2 regions of the Rhizobium sp. 01N48 genome follow, and region 1 is predicted to be linked to the other one. Evidence: riboswitches for the same ligand, from Rfam matches in the RefSeq annotation. Region 1 holds a riboswitch; the other holds the start of a gene.
The links. Region 1 has a riboswitch for thiamine pyrophosphate ahead of thiM (hydroxyethylthiazole kinase). Riboswitches for the same ligand answer to the same signal wherever they lie in the genome.

Region 1 (7,953 bases):
GGGGCGTGGTGCTGCCGCAGGTGGCCTTCGGGCTCGGCATGAGCATACTCCTGTTCCGGAACTATTTTCGCAACCTTCCGGAGGAATTGTTCCAGGCGGCCGTCGTCGATGGCTGCGGCTACATGCGCTTCTTCTGGCATATCTGCCTTCCGCTTTCTCGACCGATCATTGCGACGGTCAGCATCATCTCCTTCGTCGGCAGCTGGAACAGCTACATCCTGCCGCTGATCATGCTGAACTCGGAGAAGATGTACCCCTGGCCGCTCGGCATCATGGTCTATCGCGGCGAATTCGGCACCGCATGGCAACTGGTGCTCGCTTTCATCACGCTGACAATCATGCCGACCGTCATCGTCTTCTTCCTGGCGCAGAAGCACATCATCGCCGGCTTGACCGCAGGCGCGGTCAAGTCGTGATGTTGAACTAAAAGACGTCAGCCGAACACAAGGCCGCCGTCAACAATCAGGTTCTGGCCGGTAACCGCCCGCGCCCAGGGGCTGGCGAAGAACAGCACGGCGTCGGCGGCTTCCTCCGGCGTCGTCACACGGCGCATCGGCGTGCTGGCGGCGATAAGATCGAACACCGCCTCGGGCGTCCCGGCGCTGGCATCGGTGGTGCGCAGCAGCCCACCTGAGACCATGTTCACGGTGATGCCGTCGGGCCCGAGTTCGGCCGCGGCCGTGCGGGTCAGCGACAACAACGCACCCTTCGCCGCCGTGTAGTCATGATATGGCACGACCGGGTTCTGGAAGAGATTGGTGCCGATCGTGACAACGCGCCCGAAGCCGGCAGCGGCCATGGCCGGGCGGGTTGCCTGCATGAGGTTCAGAGCTCCCTTCACCGCCGTATCAAGCTGCTTGGTTATCTCCTCCCAGCTGAGCTCGCCGAGCTTCGGGCGTGCATCGCCGTTGAAGCTGAAATCGGCGAGCGCATTGTGCACCACAGTCGTCGGTGCCCCCAGCGTGCGCGTGACATCCGCCACCAGTTCGCGCACGGCCGCGCCGTCGCGGATATCGGCCTGAAAAGCATGCGTCCGCTCGCCGAGGCTTTTCGCCAGCACCTCGGCTTGCTCGCAGCTGTTGCGATAGTTGATCGCCACCTTCGCGCCCTCGCGGGCAAAAGCCCTGGCGATCGCCGCGCCGAGCCCGCGCGCTGCACCGGTTACGATCACCGTCTGCTCACTGATCGGCATTGTCATTTCGCGTCTCCTTTCGCTGTCGTCCAAAGTTCGTGAAAGTGCTGGACCGGGCCATGTCCCGAGCCAACGTCAAGTGTGCCGGCCGCAGCCACCGCGCTGGCGAGATAGCTTTTTGCGGAGGCCACCGCATCTGGCAGCGGCGCGCCCTTGGCAAGCTCGGCCGCAAGCGCGCTCGACAGCGTGCAGCCAGTGCCATGGGTGTTTGCTGTCGGGATCCTGGCGGCCTCGAACCAGGCGAGGCCGTCTCCCGTTGCCAGCACGTCGGGGCTCTGGTCGCCCTCGAGATGGCCGCCTTTGACAAGCACGGCAGCGGGTCCCAAAGCGCGCAGCGCTTCGGCCTGCTCGCCCATCTCCCGGCGGCTCTCGGCCACATCGGTGTGGAGCAACGCGGCTGCCTCAGGCAGATTGGGCGTTAGCAGAGTCGCAAGCGGCAGCAGCCGGCGCAGAAGCACATCGACCGCAGCGGGGTCGAGAAGCTTCGCCCCACCCTTGGCCACCATGACGGGATCGAGCACGATCGGGATGCCGGGATGAAGCTTGAGAACGCCGGCGACGGCATCGGCGATTTCAGCATTGGCGATCATGCCGATCTTCACGGCATCGACCCGGACATCGGCAAACACGGCCTTGATCTGATCGGCGACGAAACCTGCTGGCACGAGGTGAACGCCGGATACGCCTTGCGTATTCTGCGCTGTCAACGCGGTGAGCGCCGCCATGCCATAGACGCCGCGCGCGGCAAAGGCCTTGAGGTCCGCCTGGATGCCCGCGCCGCCCGATGGATCGGATCCGGCGATGGAGAGAACGTTGCGGATCATCGTGATCTCCCTTGAATAGCCTCTGAAAGCTCGCGGGCGGCGGCGCGAGGATCTGATGTGCCGCAGATCGCCGAGACGACGGCGATCCCGTCGGCACCGGCAGCAAAAACACCGCCGACATGCGCCAGCTTCAGCCCGCCGATCGCAACGGATGGAACCGGGCAGACAGCGACGAGACGTGCAAGGCCGTCGAAGCCGATCGGCTGTTTGTGATCCGGCTTGGTCGGCGTCGCGAAGACCGGGCCGATGCCGGCATAGTCGACCAATGCCGGATCGACAGCCCTCGCGAGCGCCTCGGTCTCCACCGACAGGCCAAGGATCATGTCGCGTCCGACCCGCTCGCGTGCGGCGCGCACGACCATATCGTCCTGGCCGACATGCAGACCATCCGCGCCGATCGCGACGGCCGCCTCGACATCATCGTTGATGACAAGCAAGGCGTCGGTCCCGGCAAGCACCTCCTTCAGAGCAAGGCCGGTCTCGATCATGCGCGCGGTGGAGGCGTGCTTGTCGCGAAGCTGCACGACCGTCGCGCCACCGGCGACGGCGCGCCTTGCGGTTTCGACCATGCCGATGTCGGCGCAGAGCTCGGGATCGAGGACGAGATAGAGCGAGAGATCGATCCTGCTCATAGCATCCGCACCCGCGCATTGTTGTCGATCGCGGCGCCGTCTATCGCCGCTAGGGCATCGAGGAACCGCCACGAAAATGACCCCGGTCCGTCAGTGACCCGCGCCGCCTCTTCGCCGGCGACGGCGAACATGGCGAGTGCCGATATCGTCGCTTCGAACGGAGCACCGGGCCTTGCGGCGGCGAAGGCACCGACGAGGCATGTCAGCGAACAACCGAGCGCCGTCACCTGCGGCATCAGCGAAGTGCCGCCCTCGATGCGGCAGGCGCGCGCGCCGTCGGTGACGAAATCGACCTCGCCGGTCACCGCCACCACGGCCTGATGCTTGTCTGCGATATGGCTGGCGGCAGCTTCCGCCTGCTCCACGGGGTCGCGGCTATCGACGCCCTGCCCCCGGCTTTCGCCACCGGCGAGCGCGATGATCTCGGACGCGTTGCCGCGAATGATGGTCGGGCGAAGCGCCAGCAGCTCCGCGACGGCCTGTCTGCGAAAGGCAGTCGCATAATGGGCGACAGGGTCGAGGACCCATGGCTTGGCGTTTTCGCCCGCCGATCTGGCAGCGGCACGCATGCCGTTCAACCAACTCGACGAGAGCGTGCCGATGTTAACAGTCAGCGCGCTGGAGATCGCCGCGAACTCGCCGGCCTCTTCCTCTGCATGCACCATGGCAGGCGAACCGCCGGCTGCGAGCAGCACGTTGGCGGCGATGTTCATCGCAACGAAATTGGTGATGCACTGAACGAGCGGCCTTTGCGCGCGCATGGCATCGAGCATCGAACCGGGAGATCTGTCGTCTTTCATCATGCCCCTTTCGGGCGGGGCAAGACGCGGGGACCCTGATAGCACTGCCGAAGGGTCCGAGCGACTCCCTCCGCCAGCATTATCTGGTTCAGGTTCAAAGGGTACTTCTCAGTCTGCCGTCGGCAAACGCCCCTGTCTCTCAATGGGCCTGTTTTGTCAGAGAAGCCGACCGCTGTCACGCGCTAAAATGACAGGAGCCCAGAGCTGGCAATCGGCCTCCGATCAGGCGCCGTTCTCCTTGATCGCCTCCATCGCAACGAAGGTCGATGTGTTGGCGACGAAGGGGAGGCTGGAGATCTTTTCGCCCAGAACGAGGCGATAATTGGCGATATCGGACGTACGTATCTTCAGGAGATAATCGAATGCGCCGGCGATCATGTGGCACTCCTCCACCTCCTGCAGCTTACGGACGGCAACGTTGAAAGCGTTCAGCGCGTTCTCCCTGGTGTCGGAGAGTTTCACCTCGGTAAACGCCACATGGTTGCGGCCGAGCTTGTTGACGTCGATGATGGCGCGGAAGCCGAGAATGTAGCCATCCTCGATCAGCCGCTTGAGCCTGACCTGGCAGGGCGTGTTGGACAGACCCACGCGTTTGGCGAGGTCGGTCACAGACATCCTGCCATCGGCGACGAGCGCGTCGAGGATGCGCTGATCGAATTGGTCGATTTCCCTGACATTTCCCGCGCTCGCCACAATAATTTCCTCCAATATGAATATTGAATAGCGAACTAAAGACTAGAACGTTCTAAATCAAGTGAAATTGACTTTTTGAAATCTGCTAACTTCGCGACATCAGCGGATCAGGAGCCCAGCATGGCAATCACCACCGACGCGGCAGCAGTCGAAGTCACAGTAGAGCAGGGCAACGGCTCTGCAAATCCCTTTGATGGATTCGCCACTCCGATCCGAGAACAGAGCGATCTGCGCCGCGCCATCACGGCTGCCTACCGCACGCCGGAGACGATCTGCGTGCCACGCCTGATTGAAGCAGCCGCCCTCCCCGATCACGTCAGGAAAGCCGCTGCCGACACCGCCCGCAAGCTGATCGAGGCCCTGCGCGCCAAGCACAAGGGAACTGGCGTCGAAGGATTGGTGCATGAATATTCGCTCTCCAGCCAGGAGGGCATCGCGCTGATGTGCCTGGCCGAGGCGCTGCTGCGTATCCCCGACACGCCCACGCGCGACGCGCTTATCCGCGACAAGATTTCCGAGGGCGACTGGAAGGCGCATCTCGGCGGCGGCCGCTCGCTCTTCGTCAACGCCGCGACCTGGGGTCTCGTCGTGACAGGCAAGCTGACATCGACGGTCGCCGATCGCAGCCTTTCTGCGGCTCTGACCCGATTGATCGCCCGCTGCGGCGAGCCGGTGATCCGCCGCGGCGTCGACATGGCGATGCGGATGATGGGCGAGCAGTTCGTTACCGGCGAGACCATCGACGAGGCGCTGCAGCGGGCAAAGCCGCTCGAGCAGCGCGGCTTCCGCTACTCCTACGACATGCTGGGCGAAGCCGCGACCACGGGCGCGGACGCGAAACGCTACTACAAGGATTACGAGACCGCGATCCACGCCATCGGCAAGGCGTCTGATCGGCGCGGCATCTATGAAGGCCCGGGCATCTCGATCAAGCTKTCGGCGCTGYAYCCGCGCTACGCACGCACGCAGAGCGCCCGCGTCATGGACGAGTTACTGCCGAAGGTTAAGGCGCTGGCGCTGATCGCCAAGTCCTACGACATCGGCCTCAACATCGACGCCGAGGAGGCCGACCGCCTCGAACTGTCGCTCGACCTTCTGGAAGCGCTCTGCCTCGACCCCGAGCTGGAAGGCTGGAACGGCATGGGCTTTGTCGTCCAGGCCTATGGCAAACGCTGCCCATTCGTGCTTGATTTCATCATCGACCTCGCGCGCCGCGCCGGCCGTCGGATCATGGTGCGCCTCGTCAAGGGCGCCTACTGGGATGCGGAGATCAAGCGGGCGCAGGTCGATGGCCTCGCGGACTTCCCTGTTTTCACCCGCAAGATCTACACCGACGTTTCCTATGTCGCCTGCGCCAGGAAGCTTCTGGCGGCGACCGATGCGGTCTTCCCGCAATTCGCGACCCACAACGCTCAAACGCTGGCAACCATCTACCAGATGGCCGGCTCGGATTATTATGTCGGCAAATACGAGTTCCAGTGCCTGCATGGCATGGGCGAGCCGCTTTATGACGAGGTGGTCGGCCGGCAAAACCTGAACCGCCCCTGCCGCATCTACGCACCCGTCGGCACCCACGAAACGCTGCTTGCCTATCTCGTGCGTCGCCTGCTGGAGAACGGCGCCAACTCCTCCTTCGTCAACCGGATCGCCGATCCAAACGTCTCCATCGACGAACTGATCGCCGACCCGGCCGAGATCGTCTCGAAGATGCCGATCGTCGGCCAGAAGCACGACAAGATCTCGCTCCCCGGCGAACTCTACGGAAGCCGCGTCAACTCCGCCGGCCTCGATCTCTCCAGCGAAACGGTGCTCAACCACCTGTCCCATCTGCTGGGCGAAAGCGCCACCAAGGGCTGGCGCGCGCTGCCCAGCCAAGCGACCGACATCAACGGCGCCCGCGACGTACTCAACCCCGCCGATCATAGGGACGCGGTAGGCCAGGTTCGTGAGGCAACGCCATTCGAAGTCGCAGCAGCAATGCAGGCGGCGAAGGCGGCAGCCGCATCCTGGGCCGTCGTCTCGCCCGCAGACCGTGCGGCGGTGCTCGACAGCGCGGCCGATATCATGCAGACGCGCATGGAGACGCTCCTCGGCCTCATCATCCGCGAAGCCGGAAAGTCGGTGCAAAACGCCATTGCCGAAGTGCGCGAGGCGATCGACTTCCTGCGCTACTACGCCGAACAGGCGCGCCGCACGCTGGGGCCGTCACACGCGCCGCTGGGGCCCGTCGTCTGCATCAGCCCATGGAACTTCCCGCTGGCGATCTTCAGCGGCCAGGTCGCGGCCGCCCTCGTTGCCGGCAACCCAGTTCTCGCGAAGCCCGCCGAGGAAACGCCGCTGATTGCCGCCGAGGCCGTCAGGATCCTGCATGAGGCGGGCATTCCGAAGGATGTCGTGCAGTTGGTTCCGGGCGAAGGTAGCGTCGGTGCGGCCCTTGTCGCGGCGCCGGAGACAGCAGCCGTCATGTTCACCGGCTCGACCGAAGTTGCCCGGCTGATCCAGGCCGAACTCGTCAAGCGCCTGTCGGCCGACGGTAAGCCGATCCCGCTCATCGCGGAAACCGGCGGCCAGAACGCGATGATCGTCGATTCCTCGGCGCTTGCCGAACAGGTCGTGGGCGATGTCATCGCATCGGCCTTCGACAGCGCCGGCCAGCGTTGCTCGGCGCTGCGCATTCTTTGCCTGCAGGACGACGTCGCCGACCGCACGCTGGCGATGCTGAAGGGCGCGCTGCGCGAACTGACGATCGCCAACACCAATCGCCTCTCCGCCGATATCGGCCCCGTCATTACGGCCGACGCGAAGGAAATCATCGAGACCCACGTAAAATCGATGCAGGCGCTTGGCCGCCAGGTGGAACGCATCGAGCTGCCGACAGAGACACAGCAGGGCACATTCGTCGCCCCGACGATCGTGGAGCTCAACAACATCGCCGAACTGAAGCGCGAAGTGTTCGGGCCGGTGCTGCATGTCATCCGCTGGCGCCGGCAGGATCTGGACCGGCTGGTCGATGAGATCAACGCCACGGGCTATGGCCTGACCTTCGGCCTGCACACGCGCCTCGACGAGACGATCGCCCGCGTGACCTCCCGCATCGCGGTCGGCAACGTTTACGTCAACCGCAACGTCATCGGCGCCGTGGTCGGCGTTCAGCCCTTCGGCGGGCGCGGGCTTTCCGGAACTGGCCCGAAGGCCGGCGGACCGCTCTATCTCGGCCGCCTGGTGAATACACCGCCGATCCCGCCTCAGCACAGCTCGGTCTATAGCGATCCCGCGCTTTCGGATTTCGCCAAGTGGCTCGACGAGCGCGAACTGCATGACGAGGCCGAGATGGCCCGCAATCTTGGCAGCCAATCGGCGCTTGGTCTGGAGAGCGAGCTCACCGGCCCCGTCGGCGAGCGCAACATCTACGCGCTGCACTCGCGCGGCACCATCTTCTGCGCACCGGTCTCGGAAGTCGGCCTGCATCGCCAGATCTCATCGGTTCTGGCAACAGGCAACAAGGCATTCATCGAATGCAGTGACAGCCTTCGCAACAGCCTGAAAGGCCTTCCATCGAGCGTATCCCAGCGTATCCACTTCGGCAACGGCAGGAGCACGAGCGAGATTCTCTCGGGCGCGCTCATCGAAGGCGACAGCGCGCGCATTGCCTCGATGCAGCAGGAAATCGCGGCCATGTCCGGCCCGCTGCTCCTGACGCAGGCGGCCTCGACGGCGGAGCTGGAGCGCAATCCCGAAGCCTATTGCCTGAACTGGCTGCTGGAAGAGGTTTCTACCTCAATCAACACCGCTGCCGCCGGCGGCAATGCGAG
Region 2 (7,953 bases), on a different contig from region 1:
GGCTGCACCCTTGCGCTGCGCCAGCATGTCGGAATAGCCGCCGGCATATTCGATCCAGCGGCCATCGGGCGCATCCGGCACTGCGGGTGCGATCGTCGAGGTCACGGTGCGGTCGAGGAAGTCACGGTCGTGGCTGACGAGGATGACGGTGCCCGGGAAGCCGGCGACGACTTCCTGCAGCAGGTCAAGCGTCTCGATGTCGAGGTCGTTGGTCGGTTCGTCGAGGATCAGCAAGTTGGATGGTCGCGCCAGCATGCGGGCGAGCATCAGGCGGGCGCGTTCGCCGCCAGACAGGTTCTTGATCGGCGTGCGGGCCTGCTCGGGCTGGAACAGGAATTCCTTCATGTAGCCGGTGACGTGGCGCTGCTCGCCGTTGACAAGCAGGTTCTCGCCGCGCCCGTCGGTCAGATAGTGCGCCAGCGTGTCCTCGGGGTTCAGATCCTCGCGCTTCTGGTCGAGCGTTGCGATCTCCAGATTGGTGCCGAGCTTGATGATGCCGGTATCGGGCGGCAGCTGGCCGGTCAGCATCTTCAGAAGCGTCGTCTTGCCGGCGCCGTTCGGGCCGACGAGGCCGATGCAATCGCCGCGATGAACGCGGATCGAAAACGGCGTGACGATCGGGCGCTCGCCATAGGTCTTGGTGATCTTGTCGGCTTCGATGACGAGCTTGCCGGATTCCTGCGCGTCGGAGACGGTGGCCTGCACGGTGCCCTGCGGACCCTTGTGGCCGCGATAGCTGGCGCGCATCGTCTGCAGCTCGCCGAGGCGGCGCATGTTGCGCTTGCGGCGGGCGGTAACGCCGTAGCGTAGCCAGTGCTCCTCGCGCTCGATTGCCTTGCCGAGCTTGTGCTGCTCCATCTCCTCGGCCTCGAGCACCTGGTCGCGCCAGGCCTCGAAATGGGCGAAGCCACGGTCGAGGCGGCGCGAGGTGCCGCGATCGAGCCAGACGGTGGCGGTCGAGACCTTCTCGAGGAAACGACGGTCGTGCGAAATCAGCACCAGCGCGCTGCGGGTCTTCTGAAGTTCGCCTTCCAGCCATTCGATGGTGGGGAGATCGAGATGGTTGGTCGGCTCGTCGAGCAGCAGGATATCGGGCTCTGGCGCGAGAACGCGGGCAAGAGCCGCGCGGCGCGCTTCGCCGCCCGAGAGGTTCTTCGGGTCTTCCTCGCCGGTAAGGCCGAGATGCGAGAGAAGATAGGTGACGCGGTAAGGGTCGTCTCCCGGCCCGAGGCCCGCTTCCGCATAGGCCTGCACCGTGCTGTAGCCGGCGAAATCGGGCGCCTGTTCGAGATAGCGCACGGTCGACGATGGATGGCGGAACACCTCGCCGGACTGGGCTTCCACCATGCCGGCGGCGATCTTCAGGAGCGTCGACTTGCCGGAGCCGTTGCGGCCGACAAGGCAGATCTTGTCGCCGGGCTCCACCTGCAGGGCAGCGCCGGCCAGAAGCGGCGCGCCGCCGAAGCTCAGGAAGATATCGTCGAGTTTAAGGATAGGGGGCGCCAAAAATCAGACTCCGGAAAGATCGTAAGGGCGGGCGAGCACGATGGCGCGGCCGCTTTCAAGCGAGAAGCGCACGGGGCCTTCCGCGACATTGGAAATGGTGCGTGACGAGCCGAAGGGCAAATGGAAATCGCTGAGCGGGTAGCGGGCGTTCTCGATGAAGAGGCCGTTGAGTTCGCTGAAGGCGGGCACGGAAAACAGGCTGTTCTTCGGCAGGTCGAGGGTGATGCTGCCGGCGATCAGCGGCACGGCTTCTTCCGTGCCCGAGGTCAGGAGCACATCGAGACCGGTTTCTGCCAGACTGACGGCGTAGAGCAGGTGCTGCAGCGCGTGGTCGGAGCGGTCGCCAGAGAGGGCACCCACGAGGATCAGCCGCGTCGCGCCGCGTGCAATGGCTTCCGACACGGCGATCTCGCCATCGGTGGCGGCCTTGGCGGCGGGGTAGGGCTTTCTGGGAATATCCGAGAAAGCGGCCGTCAGATCATCCGGCGTGGAATCGAAATCGCCGACCCAGAGCTCCGGCCTGACATCGAGCGCCAGCGCATGTCGCATGCCACCATCGGCCGCGATGAAACGGCTGCCGGATACGGCGGCGCGAAGGCGCTCCGTCATGTGCAGCTCGCCGCCGAGCAGGATGGTGAAGGTGGATTGGCTCATGGGCATTGCCCATAGCGCAAAGCTGAGGAAAAGGGAAAGGGCGCGGACATGGTTTGTCCGCGCCCTCAAGCGTTTCTGCGTGAAAGACTGGGCTTAGAACCGGTAGGTCACACCGGCGCCGATCAGCCAGGGATCGAGCTTGGCCTTGCCGGTCATGTCGGCGCCGCCGACGTTCACGTTGAAGTCGGGACGCAGGAAGATCTTCTTGACGTCGACGTTGAGGCCCCAGTGCTCGTCGAACATGTAGTCGAAGCCGGCCTGGAGCGCGACGCCAAAGGTGTTGTCGATGTCGAGGCTCTGGGCGCTCTTGCCCTTCTCGTTGTAGAAGATGGTGTAGTTAATGCCGGCGCCGACGTAGGGATGGAAGTTGCCGAAGTCGTTGAAGTGATACTGCAGCGTCACCGTCGGCGGCAGCAGCCAGGTCTTGCCGACCTTGCCGAGCCCGTCGATCGAGCCTTCGCCGGTGACGTTGGCGAACGTCGTGCCGAGAATGAGTTCGGCGGCGATGTTGTCGGTGAAGAAGTAGGTGACGTCGAATTCAGGAATGACGGTGTCCGAATAGGAGAGATCCGATCCCGCGACGCCACCAACGTAGCCGGAATCCTGAGTGATGACGCCGAGCGCGCGCAGGCGGATCATCCAGGGGCTCTGGCTCTGTGTCGCTTCCTGTGCCGCGGTCGGCTGGGTCAGGTCGGCGGACATAGCCGGAAATGCGGCGCTGGCGAGAGCGGCGGCTGCAAAAATGGCTTTGAGTTTGAAATGGCGGGGGTTCACTGATTCTCTCCTGAATTTTACGTCCAGCAGAGCTTTAGGAAATGACGCCAATCAATAGATTGATTCAGATCAATTCGTGCGCTTATTTTCCGAGGCTTGGGGCGGGTGGCAGGTTCTTGTCCTTGACGGCGAACACGCGCTCGAAACCACCCATGAACTTGTCGAACAGCCCGGCGAAGGCTTCCGCCTCTTCCGCCGACCAATCGGCGATGACGTCCTTGATGATGGCGAGCTTCTGGGCCTTCAGTTCCTGCAGGAGCCGCTGGCCGAAAGGCGTGACCTCCACGAGGATGCGCCTTGCATCCTGCTGCGAGGCGGCGCGTTGCAGGACGTTTCTGCCCACCATATCGGCGACGATGCGGCTGGCGCGCGAGGGGTCGATGCGCATGGCCTCGGCTATGGTGCCGACAGTGACCTCGCCTTGCTCGGAGGCGCGCATGACGGCATCGAGCACGTCCAGATGCGAGAGCTCGATATCCGGCGCCACCTTGGCGATGGCGAGGCGGGCGATAAGGCGACGCCCCGTTATCATCCGCATACGGGTCATGCTTTGCCCGATATGCACGATGTCCTCGATCGCGGCGTCCGGCTCGCGGGTTTCTTCTGCGGTGTCATTCATGTGCGGGACGATAGCAGGAACTGTCGCGCAAGAAAACATGCTGTTGTCATTTATGTGACATTGACATTTATATGCTGATAGCACATAAATGCGACGAAACCCTGAAAGATCACCCGATGAACATGCAAGTCGCCGTGCAGCCTCTGGTCACGGATCCCCGTCGCCGGCTCATTCTCTTTCTTTTCCTGATGGCCGCGCTTTTCATGGCCACGCTCGACAATCAGATCGTCGCCACCGCGCTTCCCACCATCGTCGGCGAGTTCGGCCAGATCGAGCGCTTCGGCTGGATCGGCTCGGCCTATCTCCTTGCCGTCAGCGCCGTCATGCCGCTCTACGGCAAGCTCGGTGATCTCTTCGGGCGCAAATACGTGATGATGGCGGCGATCATCATCTTCACCGTCGGATCGACACTGTGCGGTCTGGCGGTGTCTATGGATACGCTGATCGCGGCGCGCGTGCTGCAGGGGCTCGGGGGCGGCGGCATCATGGTGTCGATCTTCGCCGTCAACGCCGATCTGTTCGAGCCGCGCGAGCGGGCGAAATACCAGAGCTATTCCAGCCTTGTGCTGATGGCATCCGGCGCCATCGGGCCTGTCCTCGGCGGCGCTATGAGCGATCTGTTCGGCTGGCGCTCGATCTTTCTCGTCAACGTACCGATCGGCGCGATCGTGATTGCCGGGCTGGCCTTCATGCTGCCCTATCGCAAGCCGAACCGCCGCCCCAAGATCGATTATGCCGGCGCGCTACTCTTGGCGATGACCACCAGCTGCATCGTGCTTGCCGCCGATGGCAGCCAGCTTTTCGGCTCGCTCGTCGCACCGGGCAATCTTGCGATCATCGCGCTCGGCATCGTCTGTGCCATCGCCTGGGTGCTGGTGGAGCGGCGCGCCGCCGAGCCGATCGTTCCGTTGTCGCTGTTTCGTAACCCGACATTCGGCCTGCTGCTGGTCATGTCGGTCATGAGCGGCGCGATCGGTATCGGCATGGTCAACTACTTTGCGCTGTTCCTGCAGACGACGACGGGTCTTTCGCCCTCGGCGGCCGGTGCGCTCTTCATTCTTCTCACCGGGGGCATCGTATGCGGCTCGCTGTCGGCCGGGCGGTTCATTTCGGCGACGGGACGCTACAAGCCGTTCGCCGTCGCCAGCCTTTCCTTCGGCACTGTCGCCTTCGCGCTGCTGTCGCAGGTGCATGCCGGAACACCGGTTATGATCATCGGCGCGATCATGGCGGTGCACGGCATCGGCATCGGTCTCGCGCAGCAGGTGCCGATCATCGGCGTGCAGAATGCGGCGCCTGCTCGCGATGTCGGTGCGGCGACCGGATCGGTAACGCTGTCGCGCATGGGCGGGGCCTCGATCGCGATCTCCATCTACGGGGCCATCATCGGCTCGCAGCTCGGCCGCACGGGTATGTCGATCCCCGGTGTCGAGAATATCGAGCAGCTGACCCCGAAGATGATGGCGGCTTTGCCGGAGGCCGCGCGCCAGGCGGTGGCGGATGCCTATGCCAGCGCCTTCGTGCCGTTGTTCATGACTTCGTGCCTCATTGCCTTCATCGGCCTGCTCGCGGCCCTCATGCTAAAGCCGGTGCAATTGCCGCGCACGGGTGGTGCTGCGCCCGCGAAAGCCGCCGCCGAGGCCGCCGAATAGCACACCAACCCCGGCCGACGTCCGCACTTGCCAGACGCCGGCTACGGATATACACCTTGCGACGCTCTAACGGGGTGCCTCGTATCTTCCCAGATGCTTGGCTGAGAGGCTTGCAGAAGCCAACCCGCGGAACCTGATCCGGCTAACACCGGCGGAGGGATTAGACGCGTGACACCAGGCACCGCCCTTTTCCCCTTCAATGAACCTAGAGGAGAGGTGTCATGACCCATTTCAAGACCTATGCGCTCGGCGCTGCCATGCTGTTGGCGGGCTTTTCGGCAACGGCAGCGCTCGCGGCCGACAAGGCGCTCACCATCTACACCTATGAGAGCTTCACCTCCGAATGGGGTCCCGGCCCGAAGGTGAAGGCGGCGTTCGAGAAGACCTGCGGCTGCACGGTCAATTTCGTCAGCGTCGCGGATGGCGTGGCGCTGCTGTCGCGTCTGAAGCTCGAGGGATCAGGCACCAAGGCCGATGTCGTGCTCGGCCTCGACACGAACCTCATCACCGAAGCCAAGGCCACCGGCCTGTTCGATACGAGCGGCGTCGACACCGGCGCGCTGCAGGTCCCCGGCGGCTTCAAGGATGATGTCTTCGTGCCTTATGACTACGGCCATTTCGCCGTGATCTACGACACGCAGACGATCAAGACGCCGCCTGCGAGCCTGAAGGAACTGGTCGACGGCGATCCCGCGCAGAAGATCGTCATCGAGGATCCCCGCACCTCGACGCCGGGCCTTGGCCTGCTGCTCTGGGTGAAGTCGGTCTACGGCGACAAGGCGCCGGAAGCCTGGGCGAAGCTCAAGAAGCGCGTGCTGACAGTGACGCCCGGCTGGTCGGAGGCCTATGGCCTGTTCACCAAGGGCGAGGCGCCGATGGTGCTCTCCTACACGACGTCGCCCGCCTATCACATGGTTTCGGAAAACACGGATCGCTACCAGGCAGCCGCTTTCTCCGAAGGGCATTACATCCAGATCGAGGTCGCAGGTCTCCTGAAGAACGCGCCGGATAAGGCGCTGGCGCAGGACTTCCTGAAGTTCATGGTCACCCCTGGCTTCCAGGACACGATCCCGACCAACAACTGGATGATGCCGGTGTCCAAGACCTCGGAGCCGCTGCCGGATGCTTTCGGCAAGCTCGTCAACCCGTCGAAGACCTTCCTGATGAGCTCGGATGAGGTCGCCAAGAACCGCAAGGCCTGGATCGGCGAGTGGCTGGCCGCCATGAGCATGAATTGATGAGCATGGACTGATGCTTCTTGCGCCGTCCGAAAGACGATATGCGCTGGCCGGCGGGGCGCTCAGTCTCGCCGCCATCCTCGTTTTCGTGACGGTCGCGACGCTGTCGCTGCTGATCTCCACCGACGGCATGCCTGTTGGCGCGATCCTCTCCGATCCATACATCCTGCGCGTTCTGCGCTTCACGCTTCTGCAGGCAGCACTTTCGACGCTGCTGTCGGTCGTGCTGGCCATTCCGGTCGCACGGGCGCTGGCGCGGCAGCCGCGATTTGTCGGCCGCATCTGGATCATCCGGCTTATGGCCGTGCCGATGGGGCTGCCGGTGCTGATCGGCGCGCTCGGACTGATCGGCATCTGGGGCCGGCAGGGCGTCGTCAACACGATGCTGTCATGGGCGGGTATCGACCAACCCGTCAGCATCTACGGCCTGTCGGGCATTCTGCTGGCGCATGTTTTCTTCAATCTGCCGCTTGCCTGCCGGCTGATGCTGGCGGCGCTGGAGCGGGTGCCGGGCGAATACTGGCTGGTGGCGAGCGGTCTCGGCATGCGGCCGGTTTCCGTCTTCCGCTTCATCGAGTGGCCGGTGCTGCGCTCGGTGATCCCGGGCGTGGCCGGGCTGATCTTCATGCTCTGCGCCACCAGCTTCACGCTGGTGCTGATGCTCGGCGGCGGACCGGCGGCGACCACGATCGAGGTGGCGATCTACCAGTCGCTGCGCTTCGATTTCGATCCTGGCCGCGCGGTGGGCCTGTCCCTGCTGCAGATCGCGTTGACGGCGGTGGTGCTCGGCATCCTATCGCTGCTGCCGGCATCAGGCGATGCGGGGCTGACAGCGGGCCGCACGATCCGGCGGCCGGATGGCACGCTGCTCGGTGCTTGGGTCGCCGATCGCGCGCTTCTTGCGCTGGCGGTGCTGTTCCTCGGCCTGCCGCTGCTCTTCATCATCATCGCCGGCCTGCGCGCCGATCTGGTAAAGCTTGTCGGCGAAGCGATCTTCTGGCAGGCGCTTGCCACAAGCGGCGTGATGGCGCTCTCGTCGGCCCTGCTGTCGCTTGCTTTGTCGATGCCGCTCGTGCGTGCGCGCCATACACTTTCGCTTGAGAAAAGAGCGCGGCATGGCACGCGATCCTTCCTTGCGGCCATGGGTGCTGCCTCGTCGCTTGTGCTGCTCTTCCCGCCTATCGTTCTCGCCACCGGATGGTTCCTGGCGGCGCGTGATGTCGGTGACGTCAATGTCGTGGCGCCGGTCCTCGTCGTTGCCATCAATGCGCTGATGGCGATGCCTTTCGTCGTCAGGGTGCTGGAGCCGGCCTACGCAATCCACCAGCGCCGCACGCAGCGACTGAGCGCCAGCCTCGGCATCTCCGGCCTCGCCAAGCTGAGGCTGATCTCGTGGCCGGATCTGCGCAAGCCGGTGCTGACGGCGTTGTCGTTTGCCACGGCGTTGTCCTTGGGCGATCTGGGCGCCGTGGCGCTATTCGGTTCGGATAGTTTCGTGACGCTGCCGTGG

Region 2: another riboswitch for thiamine pyrophosphate. It lies ahead of thiB (thiamine ABC transporter substrate binding subunit); the one in region 1 lies ahead of thiM (hydroxyethylthiazole kinase).

Annotation. Positions count from the first base shown of each region.
Region 1 covers NZ_JBFTQT010000002.1:76,501-84,453, forward strand. Annotated here, with positions in the region: gene AC1DOG_RS04105 (carbohydrate ABC transporter permease) at 1-416, shown strand, start outside; gene AC1DOG_RS04110 (3-oxoacyl-ACP reductase) at 434-1,198, opposite strand; gene thiD (bifunctional hydroxymethylpyrimidine kinase/phosphomethylpyrimidine kinase) at 1,195-2,016, opposite strand; gene thiE (thiamine phosphate synthase) at 2,013-2,648, opposite strand; gene thiM (hydroxyethylthiazole kinase) at 2,645-3,448, opposite strand; TPP riboswitch at 3,497-3,592, opposite strand; gene AC1DOG_RS04130 (Lrp/AsnC family transcriptional regulator) at 3,671-4,141, opposite strand; gene putA (trifunctional transcriptional regulator/proline dehydrogenase/L-glutamate gamma-semialdehyde dehydrogenase) at 4,262-7,953, shown strand, end outside.
Region 2 covers NZ_JBFTQT010000005.1:104,925-112,877, reverse strand. Annotated here, with positions in the region: gene AC1DOG_RS12315 (ABC-F family ATP-binding cassette domain-containing protein) at 1-1,506, opposite strand, end outside; gene AC1DOG_RS12310 (thiamine diphosphokinase) at 1,510-2,166, opposite strand; gene AC1DOG_RS12305 (OmpW/AlkL family protein) at 2,254-2,934, opposite strand; gene AC1DOG_RS12300 (MarR family transcriptional regulator) at 3,017-3,553, opposite strand; gene AC1DOG_RS12295 (MDR family MFS transporter) at 3,670-5,205, shown strand; TPP riboswitch at 5,266-5,382, shown strand; gene thiB (thiamine ABC transporter substrate binding subunit) at 5,463-6,443, shown strand; gene thiP (thiamine/thiamine pyrophosphate ABC transporter permease ThiP) at 6,457-7,953, shown strand, end outside.